3 regions of the Pseudomonas sp. PGPR N4 genome follow, and region 3 is predicted to be linked to each of the others. Evidence: riboswitches for the same ligand, from Rfam matches in the RefSeq annotation. Region 3 holds a riboswitch; each other region holds the start of a gene.
The links. Region 3 has a riboswitch for cobalamin ahead of AC58X1_RS04755 (TonB-dependent receptor). Riboswitches for the same ligand answer to the same signal wherever they lie in the genome.

Region 1 (4,581 bases), 1.0 Mb from region 3:
GACCAGGTCGCTACCGATCTCGTCGCGCTCATTGACCGCCGTCCATAGCGCCCCCGATTGCGGCTGCCAGGCCAACCCATTCGGGTTGCGCAGCCCGGAGGCGAAGATGCGGTGGCTGCCGGTTGCGCGGTCCACTTCCCAGATCGCCGCGCGGCCTTGCTCTTGCTGCATGCCGTTCTCTGCCACGTTGCTGTTGGAGCCTACCGTGACGTACAGCTTGCGCCCGTCGGGGCTGGCGATCACGTTCTTGGTCCAGTGGTGATTGAGGGTGCCACCCGGCAGGTCGGTGACCTTCTGCCCGCGGCCGTCGATCTGCAACGCATCGGTCACGTAATCGAAGCGCAGCAGCTTGTCGGTGTCGGCGATGTACAGGTCCTTGCCTACCAGCACCATGCCGAAGGGCGAGTTGAGCCCTTCGATAAAGCGGCTGCGGGTTTCGGCGACGCCGTCATGGTCGCGGTCGCGCAGCAGGGTGATGCGATTGGCGGTGGGGACGCCGGCACCGGCCATGGACATGGCTCGTTTCATGAACCAGCCGCGCAGGCCTTTGCCGTCGTCCGGCTTGGCCGGTGCGTTGGTTTCGGCGACCAGCACGTCGCCATTGGGCAGCACATACAGCCAGCGCGGATGGTCGAGATGGTCGGCAAATAGCGCAACCTGAGTGCCGGCCGCTGCAACCGGTTTGCCACCCTGCGGCCAGCCGACCGCCGGCGCGACGTTGACGGTTGGCAACAGGGTTTTGTTTGGCGCCGGTAACTGCGGTGTGGGGCCGATGCCATCGTCGACTCTGAGGCTGGCGGTCTCGCCGCAGCCGCCGAGGCCTGCGAGCAAGGCGAGCACAACGGCACTGCGCATTCTGTCCATGGGCGGGCTCTCGACAAGGGCTATGGCATACAGAACCATAGGCGCCGGGCGAGGTTCAACCCGGCGCGGCGCAGGGCTGCTTCACGCTTGCTTGAACAGCAATGCAACACCAGGGAAATACTGGCCGAGCTCGTTGTGCAGCTTGCGATAGGCGTACGGGAAGTACCAGGCCACGGCGCAGGTGGTGTGCTTTTGCAGGTCATCGACCAGGTCCTGGAGTTCTTCCGGGCTGGCGTGCTGGCCGGCTTTCCACGGGCTGACGAACAGCGCCCCGGCTTTGAGCTGGCTGGCATAGGCAATCGGCTTGGCGGCGCTGGTGGTTTCTTGCAGGGCGGCGGTCAGGTCGAGCCGGGCGATGCGCGGCCAGCGCTGGCTGGCGTGCAGGTGGATCGACTCCTCGGCGGTGCTGATGGCCAGGTCACAACGGCCTTCGCGCTCGCCTTCTTCGCGTTGCTTGCTGCTGGCAAACTGGGTCAGGGCGACCAGCTCGGCTTGCCAGGCAGCCGCAGCCAGCAGGCCGACGTTGGCCGCTGCGCCATGCCAGTAAGGCGCGTCGCTGGCATGGTTGAGTTCGGCGAAGCGATCGATGCAGTCGACCCAGCGCTCCAGGGCAGGACGCAAAAACTCCAGGCGCGGGTTGTTGATGATCAGACCTTGCATGCTGCGCACTCCTTATTGTGATTATCGCGGTCAGCTACAGTGATGGCGATATGATATCAATGCTAGCAGTCTGCGCTGTACTGTCGAATCGGCCATTGATCCAGGCCAAACCGGCCTTGTTTCATTGACGCTCCCGGTGCAACCCTCTAACCTTCGCGGCGTGTTTCAGGTGCCCTGCGGACTGCGGTCTGGCGGGGTGAAACTGGGAAGCCGGTACCAGTCCGGCGCTGCCCCCGCAACGGTAGGTGAGCCGCGTACGTAGCGCTCACGAGCCCGGAGACCGGCCTGTTACTGCCAACGGCATCACGGAGGGTGATGCACAGTTCACTGTGGTTTGCGCCACGGCGCCTGCGCGTTCTCCGTTTGCCTGCCTTTCGATCTGTCGCCGCCCGGTGCGCGCGCAGGCACTTGCGGAGAACCTTATGAGCGACAACCCCGAACGCGACGAACGCCACCTGGCGCGCATGCAGCGCAAAAAGGCGATCATCGACGAGCGCATCGCCAACTCTCCCAATCAATGCGGCCTGCTGCTGGTGCTGACCGGTAATGGCAAGGGCAAAAGCAGCTCGGCTTTCGGCATGCTCGCCCGCGCGCTGGGCCATGACATGCAGTGCGGCGTGGTGCAGTTCATCAAGGGTCGCAACAGCACCGGCGAGGAGCTGTTCTTCCGCCGTTTCCCCGAGCAGGTGCGCTACCACGTGATGGGCGAGGGCTTTACCTGGGAAACCCAGGACCGCCAGCGCGACATCGCCGCGGCAGAAGCCGCCTGGGCGGTATCGCGGCAAATGCTGCAGGACCCGTCGATTCATTTCGTTGTGCTGGATGAGCTGAACATCGCCCTCAAGCATGGTTATCTCGACCTGGACCAGGTGCTCAGTGACATTCAGGCTCGTCCGCCAATGCAGCACGTGATCGTCACCGGCCGCGGCGCCAAACCGGAAATGGTCGAACTGGCCGACACCGTCACCGAAATGGGCATGCTCAAGCACGCCTTCCAGGCCGGTATCCGCGCGCAGAAGGGCGTGGAACTATGAGTGACCCGCGCCAGTGCCCGGCGGTGCTGATCGCAGCGCCCGCTTCCGGGCAGGGCAAGACCACCGTGACCGCAGCCCTGGCGCGCCTGCACCGCAACCTCGGGCGCAAGGTGCGGGTGTTCAAGTGCGGTCCGGACTTTCTCGACCCAATGATTCTGGAGCGGGCCAGCGGCGCGCCGGTGTACCAGCTCGACCTGTGGATGATCGGCGCGCAAGAGAGCCGGCGACTGCTCTGGGAAGCTGCCGCCGAGGCCGACCTGATCCTCATCGAAGGGGTCATGGGCTTGTTCGATGGCACTCCGTCCAGCGCTGATCTGGCGCGCCATTTCGGCGTGCCGGTGCTGGCGGTGATCGACGGTACCGCCATGGCCCAGACCTTTGGTGCGCTGGCCCTGGGCCTGGCACGCTACCAGGCCGATCTGCCGTTCGCCGGGGTGCTGGCCAACCGGGTTGGCAGCCTGCGCCACGCGCAACTACTTGAAGGCAGCCTGACCGAAGGCCTGCGCTGGTACGGCGGGCTGTCGCGCGAGCGCGGCATCGAGCTGCCCAGTCGCCACCTGGGCCTGGTGCAAGCCAGCGAACTGAACGACCTTGACCAGCGCCTCGACGCTGCCGCCGAGGCCCTGGCTGGCAGCTGCGATGCAGCGCTGCCGCCAGCGGTGAGCTTCGATGGCCCCGCTTTGCCAGCACCGTTGCCCTCGCTGGCTGGGGTGCGCATTGGCGTAGCGCAGGACGAAGCGTTTGCCTTCATCTATGGCGCCAACCTCGACCTGCTGCGGGCCATGGGCGCGCAGCTGGAATTTTTCTCGCCGCTGCACGACAGCGAGGTGCCGCAGGTCGACAGCCTCTATCTGCCAGGCGGCTACCCCGAATTGCACCACCATGCGCTGGCCGCCAATACGCCGATGCTGGACGCGATTCGCGCTCACCACAGTGCAGGCAAGCCGCTTTTGGCCGAGTGCGGCGGCATGCTCTACCTGCTTGAAAACCTGACCGATGTTGCCGGTGAGCGCGCCGCGCTGGTTGGTTTGTTGACTGGCGAGGCGGTGATGCAGAAGCGCCTGGCAGCACTGGCCCTGCAAGCGGTGGAACTGCCCGAAGGCACCCTGCGTGGGCACACCTATCACCACTCGTTGACCACCAGCGAGCTGGAGCCAATCGCCCGTGGCCTCAGCCCCAACGGCGGCCGCGGCAACGAGGCGGTGTACCGCCTGGGCCGGCTGACGGCCTCATACGTGCACTTCTATTTCCCCTCTGACCCCCACGCGGCGGCGGCGCTGTTGCGACCATGAGCGAGCATGCCTTCTCCGATGCCGAACGCGCCGCGGTGTACCGGGCGATCGGCGAGCGCCGCGACATGCGCCACTTTGCCGGTGGCGAAGTAGCGCCGCAGGTGCTTACACGCCTGCTGACGGCCGCGCATCAGGCCCCCAGTGTTGGCCTGATGCAACCGTGGCGGTTTATCCGCATCAGCCAGCGCGACTTGCGCGGACGCATCCAGACACTGGTCGAGCAGGAGCGGGTGCGCACCGCCGAAGCCCTTGGCGAGCGCTCCGACGAATTCATGCAGCTCAAGGTCGAAGGCATCAACGACTGCGCCGAGCTCTGGGTGGCAGCGCTGATGGACAAGCGCGAAGCGCACATTTTCGGCCGCCGCACCTTGCCGGAAATGGACCTGGCCTCGCTCGCCTGCGCGATCCAGAACCTCTGGCTGGCCGCGCGCGCCGAAGGCCTGGGCATGGGCTGGGTATCGTTGTTCGACCCGCAGGCACTGGCCGAGCTGCTGGCCATGCCAGCCGATGCCAAGCCGGTGGCGGTGCTCTGCCTGGGCCCGGTCGAGGCGTTTTACCCAGCACCGATGCTGGCCCTGGAAAACTGGGCCGAACAACAGCCACTGAGCGCCATGCTCTACGAAAACCAATGGGGAGAACGCGCATGAGCGTGGCCTTGCTGACCGTCGCCGGTGTTGCCCTCGACGCGCTGCTGGGTGAGCCGAAACGGCGCCACCCGCTGGTTGCTTTCG
Region 2 (4,581 bases), 590 kb from region 3:
CACTGCGGCGGGGACCAGCGAGCCCGCGTAGATGATCACCGGGCACTGCCGGATCAGGCGCTGGCCTTTGACCGTGATCAGTTCCGGATCGCCCGGGCCGGCGCCGATGAAGTAGACCGTCATGGCAAATCCTTGCAAATAAAATGGAGGCGATTATCCAGCACTGGCGAGGGCGAGGGTAGCGCCCGCCAACGTTTGCCGGGTGAGCACCAGCCGCGCGCAGCCGTGAGCACGCGCGGCCAAGGCCAGGGCGGTGCTTTCGGCTACGCCCCAGCAGCCGCTGTGGGCGAAGGCTGTAGCGGAGTGCTGGCTGAGCTGTGGGGCAAAACGCTGCAACTGCTCTGCGGGAAAAAACTGCAGCGCCAGTTGCAGGCGATCGGCCAGTTGATGCAGGCCCGCCTCGCTGACTTTCAGCTCGATACTGGCGATGCCCTGCACTGCATGCAGGGTTAAGCCAAGGCTGGCCAGACTTTGTTGCAGCAGCGCTTCAAGCAGGTCGGCGGGGCAGCCCTTGCGGCAGCCAACGCCGACATACACGGCGGGTAGCGGCTCAGACATCAAGTCTGCCGCGAGCGGCGGAACAACCACGCACTGAGCAAGCCCAGGGCAATCCAGAAGGCGGCATTGGTCAGCCACGAGGCGATCTTGAACTGGGTTGCCAGGGCTTCAGGCGCAAGACTTTCATGCACGCTCGGCTGCGGCGCGCCGATCACGTGTGGCAGCGCCAACAGCAGTACGCCGACTACCTTCAGCAGCCAATGCTGGGCAAACACAATCAGGCCCAGGCCGACCGCAGTTGCGGCCGCAGTGCCGATCCACCAGGTCTGGCGCTGGCCAAGGTCGGCTGCCGCCGTGCCCGGCAGCTCGGCCGGCAAGCCCAGCGTTGGCGCCAGGCAGAACACGGCAAAACCGGCCAGGCCCCACAGCGCTCCGGTGGCGACCCGGTTGGGTTCGCGCAGGCTGTACAGCGCTGCCAGCATCAAGGCAAAGCCGACTGCAACCACCAGGTTGCCGCCGGTGGTGGCCAGCACGCGCTGCCAGCCGTCTTCAGGCGCCCAGGCTTCGGCACTGTGCTCGTGGGCAGCAACGGCGCTGTCGCCATGCTCATGCTGGGCAGCCGGCGCTGGGCTCTCGAAGGTTTCCGCTTCGAGGATCAACGGGCTGATCCAGAAGCTTTGCAGCAGGGTCAGCAGCAGGGCGGCGAGCAGGCCGCTGAACCCTGCAGTACGGGCAATGCGCGTGATCATGCGAGTCTACTCAGTGGCAGGGGAAGGCAGCGCTGTGGCGCGTATCGTGGGCTGCGTTGTGCACCGCCTCGATGTGCGAGAAACCGGCGAAGTACACCAGGCACAGGCCAACCAGGCTGGCGCCGACGGCGATGACCAGGCGTTGACTGAGGCTGACGGGGGTGGCGATGCTGTGTTTGGCACTGGTGATGGGCATGACGCAATCCTCTGCTTGTTATAGGCAGGGGGCAAGCGCACCGGCCCCGGGCATGGATGGCCCAGGGCAATGCGACAGCGCCCGCCCACCGCGGGGTGTTGATATTCGACTACGCAGGCCGGTCTCCGGGCTCACGAGGAGGAGCAGGGCTCCTTGAAAAGCGTCACCTTCCCATGCCCTACATCCTGGCACAGTGGTCAAGACACTTCGCTCGCTTACCGTTGCGGGGGCAGCACCGGAGTAGTCGGGCTCTCCATTGAGGCCAGCGACGCACCGGTTTCCCGTTTCACCCCATAGGGGGCACCTGAACGCAAGGCGCTAGCAAACCATGCCGCAGCGGCGCGCTGCAAGTGACAAGTTGCACGCCAGCGTGCATTCAGCCGCCTATATATGGCAGATGACAGCCCCTAAAGCCGCTTGCAGCTTGCCGCCGGGGTGCGTAGCCTTGTCTGCTTCGAGGTTCTCCGGCGTGGCCGGAGCTAAGACGGGAACGCGGTCAAGCCGCGGCTGCCCCCGCAACTGTAAGCACTGATCAGGATCGACACAGCCACTGCGCCTTGCGCGGGAAGGCGTCATCCAACCGGCCCGGCGCCGGTGCGGTGCAAGCCAGGAGACCTGCCTCGAGACGATTTCGACTTTAATCCGGGCGGGGTGATCCGGAGGCGAACAAGCCCGGCTGTGACAGCCTGCGGCGCTCGTCCTGCATGCCCGCGCCATTCTGCCAAGGGCACACGCATCCATGAAAACACTGGCCAAACTCCCCGTCACCATCGTCACCGGCTTCCTCGGCTCGGGCAAAACCACGTTGCTGCGGCACATGCTCGACAACGCCCAGGGCAGGCGCATCGCGGTGATCGTCAACGAGTTCGGCGAGCTCGGTATCGACGGCGAAATCCTCAAACAATGCACCATCGGCTGCACCGAAGAAGAAGCCTACGGGCGTGTCTTCGAGCTGGCCAACGGCTGCCTGTGCTGCACCGTGCAGGAAGAGTTCTTCCCGGTCATGCGTGAGCTGGTGGCACGTCGCGGCGATCTGGACCACATCCTGATCGAAACCAGCGGCCTGGCCTTGCCCAAACCGCTGGTGCAAGCCTTCCAGTGGCCAGAAATCCGCAACGCCTGCACGGTCGATGCGGTGATCACCGTGGTCGACAGCCCGGCAGTGGCTGCCGGTACCTTCGCAGCGTTCCCAGACCAGGTCGATGCACAGCGCAAGCTCGACCCGAACCTTGATCATGAGTCGCCGCTGCACGAACTGTTTGCCGACCAGCTGGCCAGCGCTGACCTGGTGGTGCTGAACAAGGCCGACCTGATCGACGCCGAAGGCCTGGCCAAGGTTCGCGCCGAAGTCTCCGAAGAGCTGCCGCCGGCGGTCAAGGTCATCGAAGCCAGCAGCGGCCGCCTGCCGCTGGATGTGCTGCTGGGCCTGGGTGCCGAATCGGAAGCGCACATTGATGGGCGCCGAACTCATCATGACAGCCACCATGACGACGATGATCATGACGATCACGACCATGATGCCTTCGACTCGATCTCGCTGGATTTGCCAGAGGCCGATGAGCGCTTGCTGCTGGCGGCCCTCAACCAATTGGTAGTGGAGTTTGGCATCCTGCGCGTGAAAGGCTTTGCAGCCATCCCGGGCAAGCCGATGCGTCTGCTGATCCAGGGCGTAGGGACCCGCTTCGACAAGCATTTCGACCGGGCCTGGGGCGCTGACGAGGCGCGCATCACGCGCCTGGTACTGATTGGCCAGGAGCTTGACGCCATTCAGCTCGAAGCCCGTCTGCGTCAGGCTCTGGAAGCCTGATCCATGCACCTGTTGCGCACCCAGCCCGGTGGTTTTGTCCCGGACGACAGTATTGCCGACCTCGGCCAGACTGCCGCCGAACTGGTCATTCTGTGCAGCGGTGACTCGCACCTGGCGCTGCTGGCCGAAACCGCGGAACAGCTGCCTGGCGACTACCCCAGCGTGCGCCTGGCCAATCCCATGCAGGTGCAAAACCATGCCTCGGTCGACCTGTATGTCGACCAGGTGCTGCGCCATGCAAAGTTGATCCTGGTATCACTGCACGGCGGCGTTGGCTACTGGCGCTACGGCATCGAGCAGTTGGTCGAGCTGGCGGCGCGCGGTGTTCAGGTGATCATGGTCCCGGGCGATGATCGGCCTGACCCCGAGCTCACCGGTTTGAGCACGGTCAGCAGCGACCAGGCCGAGCGCCTGTGGCACTACCTGCGCCAGGGCGGCAAGGCCAACGCGCTGAATCTGTTCAACTGCGTGGGCAACCTGTGGTTCCAGCGCGACTATGCCTGGCAGGAGCCGGAAGCGCTGGCCCGTACCGTGGTCTACCACCCAGCCAAGGCCAGTGCGCAGTTGCCGGACTGGTACGCCGACTGGGATCCTGCGCTGCCGGTGGCGCCGCTGCTGTTCTACCGCTCGCACCTGCAGGCGGCCAACACCGCGTTCATCGACGTGTTCTGTCAGCGGCTGCAGATGGCGGGGCTCAACCCGTTGCCGATCGCTGTAGCCAGCCTCAAAGAGCGGGCCTGTCTCGATCAGGTTGAAGCGTGGATGGATGAGGTCCAGGCCGAGGTGGTGATCAACACCACTGGCTTTGCCTTGTCCAGCCCCGAGCGCCCCAACGCGCGGCCGCTGCGCCGGGATGTACCGGTGTTGCAGGCGATCTGCGCGCAGGACAATCAATTGGGCTGGGAAACCAGCGAGCAGGGCCTCGGCGGCCGCGATCTGGCCATGCACATCGTGTTGCCGGAGCTGGACGGGCGGATCATCACCCGGCCGGTCAGCTTCAAGGACCTGGCCTGGCGCAGTGAACGCAGCCAGGCGGATGTGGTGTGCTATCGCGCCCACCCGGAACGCATGGACTTCGTCGCCGAGCTGGGCCGTCGCTGGGTCGCGCTGGCGCGCTTGCCGAATGGGCAAAAGCGTGTCGCGCTGATCCTCGCCAACTATCCGACCCGCGATGGCCGGATTGGTAACGGTGTCGGCCTGGACACGCCGGGGGCGGCCTTGAACATCCTTGAGGCGATGCGCGCTGCGGGTTATCCGCTGGACGAGCTGCCGGCCACCGGCACCGCGCTGATCCAGCACTTGCTCGGCGGCGTGACCAACGACCTCGACAA
Region 3 (4,581 bases):
GGGCGGTTGTCATGAAAATTCGCTGGTGAGGTTTCGTGTAACGTTATCTTATAACGATTGGTTTTCCTGTTGAAAGTCTTTTGTCGGTGAGCGTAGTGCCCATGAAGGCCCTGGCTAGCCCGTTGCAGCGCGGCCAGCCAGGGTGAATCGTGTTTAGAAGCTGTAGTCCAGCGTGGCGAAATACGAGCGTGGTGCGCCCAGCAGCCACTGCTCGCCGCTGTAGGCGGCCGTCACGTAGTTGCGGTTTAGCAGGTTGTTCAACTGCAGGCCCAGGCGCACGTCAGGCAGCACTTGCCAGCCCAGGTTGGCATCGACCACGGTGTAGCTGGGGATGCTCTGGCTATTGCCGGTGTCGGCGTAACGCGTGTCGACATAACGCAGGCCGACGCCGGCATCGACGTCCTGGCCAAAGCCTTTGCTCAGCCACAGGTTGGCACTGCGTCGCGGCACATTGGCCGGGCGTTTGCCGCTGCGGTCGGTGGCAACGCCTGCCACGCTTTCATTGAAGTCGTCGTACTTGGCCCGTAGCAGCGCGGCGTTGGCCGACAGCTGCCACTGGTTGGCCAAGGCCAATTCGAGGGTCGCTTCCAGGCCATCGGAGGTCTGCTGGCCGGCCTGTTGCGGTTGATGGCTGACAGGGTCGTCGACCAGCAGCTTTTTCTTGACGATGTGATAAGCGGCCAAGGTCCACTCGCCACGGCCATCAAGAAAGCGCTGCTTGACGCCAAGTTCGGTCTGGCGCGCTTCGGTCAGGTCGAAGTTCATCTGTGCCGGGCTGAGGCTGACCAGGTTTTCCACACCGTCTTCACTGGTCGAGTACTGGCCGTACAGCGCCAGGTCCGGCGTCAGCGCATAGACCAGCCCTGCGCGCCAGTTGCCGCCGCTGAGACTGCGGTCGGTGCGGCTGCCGTCGACCAGGTTATCGCGCTCGATGTGGTTTTGATCACGGCGAATACCGGTGACCAGCGACAGCTGCTCAGTCAACTGCGTGCGGTTTTCGGCGAACAGCGCTGCGCTGTGGGTGGTACTGAACGAGCGCGGTTGCAGCGGCGTGGCGCTGACGAACTGGCCGGGCGCGGGCTGCCACGGGTCAATGTAGTCGTTGCCGATATCGTTGTAGGGCCAGTTGTTGGTCAGGCGGAAGCGGATCTTGTTGTATTCGGCGCCCACCACGGTCGTGCTGGCCAGGCCAAACAGGCTGTGCTGGAAGGTGAAGCTCTGGCGATCACCGATCTGCTCCTGGTTGTGCTTGATCTCGAGAAAGCCATTGCGCAGCAGTTGGCCGACGTCTGCGTCCCAGTTGTAGTTTTCGGCGTTGCGCCAGTGGCGACGGCTCTTGATGTAATAGAGCTGGTTGCTGGCGCTGACGTTGTCGCTGATAGCCCACTCGCTGCTCAGGCGGGTCCATTCATCGTGGTAGCGCAATTCGGCGTCACGCACGTTGTAGTTCTTGTCGCGCAGGCTGTCACGGTAGTGCCCGGCAATCAGCGGTGTGCCGAAGTAGTTCATCGGCTCGGCGTCGCCGCGTTCGTGGGCGAGGGTGAAACTCAGGTCTTCGTTGGCATCGAAGCGCAGTGCCAGGCTCAGGGCCAGGTTGCGTGAGTCGCCGCGGTCGATATGGCCATTGCCTTGCTGCTTGTTGATGGTGGCACGGTAGCTGAGGCGCTCGCTCAGGCTGCCGCCGCTGTCCAGGCCCAGTTGCTGGCGGTCCCATGAGCCGTAGCCCAGGCGCAGCTGGTTGTGGATCTCGCCTTGCACGGGCTTTTTCGGGATGACGTTGACCACCGCGCCGGTGGCGCCTTCGCCGTATAACACCGACGCCGGACCGCGCAGCACTTCGATACGTTCGACCAGCCATGGGGCGACCGGGAAAGTCTGGGTGCCGGCACCGGTGTACAGGCGCGCGCCGTCGAACAGGGTCATCACCGAACCATGGCCGTTGAAGCCGCGTGCGCTGAGGCCAGTGCCGCCATCGCCTGGGGTGCCGATGGAGGTGATACCGGGGGTGCGGGTGACCGCATCCTGCACGGTGAGGTTGCTGCGCTGCTGGATCTGTTCGGCGCTAAGGCTGCTGACACTGGCTGGTGTTTCGAAGGCAGTCAGGCCGAGGCGCGAGCCGGTCTCGCTGCTGCTGGTGAGGTCGGCGCTTGCGTCGCGGCGTTCGCTGATCGCGATAGAGGGCAGGGCGACGACCTTGCTCGTCGGCTCTGCGGCCACGGCTGGCGAAGCGGCGGCAATGCAGGCCGCCAGAAGAGTAAAGGTATTGGTACGGGACATGTCGTTCCACTGGTGCAGGAAGTAAGGATCCCGGTGGAAACAACGCAAAGACAAGCGGGCACGAACGCTGGGCGCACGCGCAAACCGGCCTGCGCCCGCCCACCGCGGGTTTGCCAACTGAAAGTTGCAGGCCGGTCTCCGGGCTTGCGAGGGCTGGAAACCTTCACCTTCCCGTGCACGGGCACAGTGGTGTGTCGAAGGTTTCACTCGCTTACCGTTGCGGGGGCAGCGCCGGACTAGTCATGCAGATGACGCACCGGCTTCCCGTTTCACCCTGCGCACGGCGGCGCAGGACACCTGAAACTGGCGCGCATCTGAGCATCGAAAGTGGCCTTAGTCAAACCTTGGCGCTAAGAAAAATTTGTGACGCATTAGAGGTTTGCGAGTTTTTACTGATTCTTTTTCGAACTTTTCACATTTGGTGTGCATCGAACCGCTCGATTGTCACAGAAACACCCACGTCATGGAGACCTTTACCAATGTCCACCCGTAACCTGTTGCGTCATTCTTGCCTGCTGGCCCTGATCGCTGCCCCGCTTGCTGCCAGCGCTGCGCCAAGTACCGATCCGCTGTTCACTTTCGGCCTGCTCGGCAGCTACGACAAATTCAAGTTCGAAGGCGGTTCTGAATCGGAGACCGATCACCTCGGTCAAGGTGGCCTGTTCGCCAACTATGGCAACAAGATGACCGCCGAATCCGGTTTCATCTACCAGATTGGCGCGGACGCCAAGTATGGCAAGAAGAGCGACAACAAGCTCAAGGAGGCCAAGGTTGATCTGGACCTGGGCTGGCGTGCTGCGATGGACGCGCGCAACTTCCTCGACTTCACCGTGGGCGGTGGTTATGACTGGTCGCGCTTCGAACCAGAGCTCAACGACCTGGATACCGAGCTGACCTACAAGTCGCCGTTCGCCAAGGCTGCCGTCGGCTACAACCACCAGTTCGATGCTTCGACGCTGCGCGTGGAAGTCGGTGCCCGCCGCACCCTCGACGGCCGCGCCAAGCTCAAGGTCGACGATTTCGGCAGCGACACCGTCGATATGAAAGACCGCACCAACCCTTATGCCGAAGTCAGCCTGCTGATGAACCAGCAGGGCGGTATGCCCATTTACGGCAGCGTCTACTACACCCGCACCGAGTACAAACTCGATGAAGAGTCGGATGCAGCCGACAATACCAAGCTCAAGCGTGATGAGTTCGGCGTGAAGGTAGGTCTGGCGTTCTGATTCAGCGCGTTAGCAGGGGGCCGCATAGCGGTCCCCGTTTTCTACGCAGATCCGCGGCTACTTGCCACGCCGCCGCGACACCCGCGCTTCAATGTTCTTGCGCCCGATCAGCAGCGCAGGTTTCTCCACCACCGGCTCATCCGCCAGCCATTTGTACATCACCAGGCAATCCACCAGCCCCAGCCGGGCATGCCTGTAGGCCTTGGGCAGGCGGCCGACTTCATCGAAGCCAAGCTTGCGCCACAGCGCTACGGCAACCTCGTTACTCGCCACCACCGAATTGAACTGCAACGCCAGAAACCCTTCCTGACGGGCAAGCTTCTGCGAGTGCTCGCACATCAGCCTGGCCACGCCACGCCCGCGTGCAGCCGGGCATACCATGTAACCACAATTACCCACATGGGCGCCGGGTCCGGCGGCATTGGCTTTGAGGTAATACGAGCCAAGCAGCTCGCCGTCCTGCTCCGCCACCAGCGTATGCAGCGGTGCCTCCAGCCACAGCTGGCGCGCCTGCTCGAAGCTGATCTGCGGGTCGAAGGCGTAGGTTTCGCGGGCCTGGACGATGCTTTGCAAGGTGGGCCAGAAAGCCTCGAAGTCGGCGGCGGTCATGGGGCGAATGTGGATCATGGCGGTACCTGCACGGGCTGAGCCGGCAAGTCTGGTGGTGCAGGCGCCGCCGCGCAAGTGCGGCGACGCCGACAGGCTTACTCGTCGGCTTTGCCCAGCGCATCCAGAGCTCGGGTCGAATAGACCAGCGCTGCTCCAGCGTTCATTGCCACGGCGACACCGAGCGCCTCGGCGATCTGCTCGCGGGTCGCGCCCTGCTTGAGGGCTTCCTTGGAGTGCACGGCAATGCAGCCGTCGCAGCGGGTGGTGACGGCAACCGCCAGCGAGATCAATTCGCGGGTCTTGGCATCCAGGTGGTTGGTCTTGGCCCCGGCGCCGCTGGCGGTCATGTAGCCCGAGACGGTGTCCGGTGAGAGTTGCTTGAGGTCGCCGATGCCAGCCATCAGCTGCTTACGGTAGGCGTCCCAGTCCATCATGCTCATTGTCTTCACCTTGTAGGGTTGCGGCAGGA

Region 1: it holds a riboswitch for cobalamin, as region 3 does, so the genes downstream of both, cobO (cob(I)yrinic acid a,c-diamide adenosyltransferase) here and AC58X1_RS04755 (TonB-dependent receptor) in region 3, are expected to answer to the same signal.
Region 2: it holds a riboswitch for cobalamin, as region 3 does, so the genes downstream of both, cobW (cobalamin biosynthesis protein CobW) here and AC58X1_RS04755 (TonB-dependent receptor) in region 3, are expected to answer to the same signal.

Annotation. Positions count from the first base shown of each region.
Region 1 covers NZ_JCAUKV010000001.1:2,087,581-2,092,161, reverse strand. Annotated here, with positions in the region: gene AC58X1_RS09395 (PQQ-dependent sugar dehydrogenase) at 1-864, opposite strand, end outside; gene AC58X1_RS09390 (hypothetical protein) at 946-1,524, opposite strand; cobalamin riboswitch at 1,675-1,827, shown strand; gene cobO (cob(I)yrinic acid a,c-diamide adenosyltransferase) at 1,947-2,558, shown strand; gene AC58X1_RS09380 (cobyrinic acid a,c-diamide synthase CobB) at 2,555-3,850, shown strand; gene bluB (5,6-dimethylbenzimidazole synthase) at 3,847-4,497, shown strand; gene cbiB (adenosylcobinamide-phosphate synthase CbiB) at 4,494-4,581, shown strand, end outside.
Region 2 covers NZ_JCAUKV010000001.1:485,868-490,448, forward strand. Annotated here, with positions in the region: gene cobM (precorrin-4 C(11)-methyltransferase) at 1-123, opposite strand, end outside; gene AC58X1_RS02115 (cobalamin biosynthesis protein) at 154-558, opposite strand; gene AC58X1_RS02120 (CbtA family protein) at 558-1,247, opposite strand; gene AC58X1_RS02125 (CbtB domain-containing protein) at 1,258-1,443, opposite strand; cobalamin riboswitch at 1,543-1,766, opposite strand; cobalamin riboswitch at 1,884-2,080, shown strand; gene cobW (cobalamin biosynthesis protein CobW) at 2,183-3,250, shown strand; gene cobN (cobaltochelatase subunit CobN) at 3,254-4,581, shown strand, end outside.
Region 3 covers NZ_JCAUKV010000001.1:1,072,027-1,076,607, reverse strand. Annotated here, with positions in the region: gene AC58X1_RS04760 (acetyltransferase domain-containing protein) at 1-13, opposite strand, end outside; gene AC58X1_RS04755 (TonB-dependent receptor) at 154-2,277, opposite strand; cobalamin riboswitch at 2,390-2,593, opposite strand; gene AC58X1_RS04750 (outer membrane beta-barrel protein) at 2,757-3,503, shown strand; gene AC58X1_RS04745 (GNAT family N-acetyltransferase) at 3,561-4,130, opposite strand; gene AC58X1_RS04740 (carboxymuconolactone decarboxylase family protein) at 4,208-4,552, opposite strand.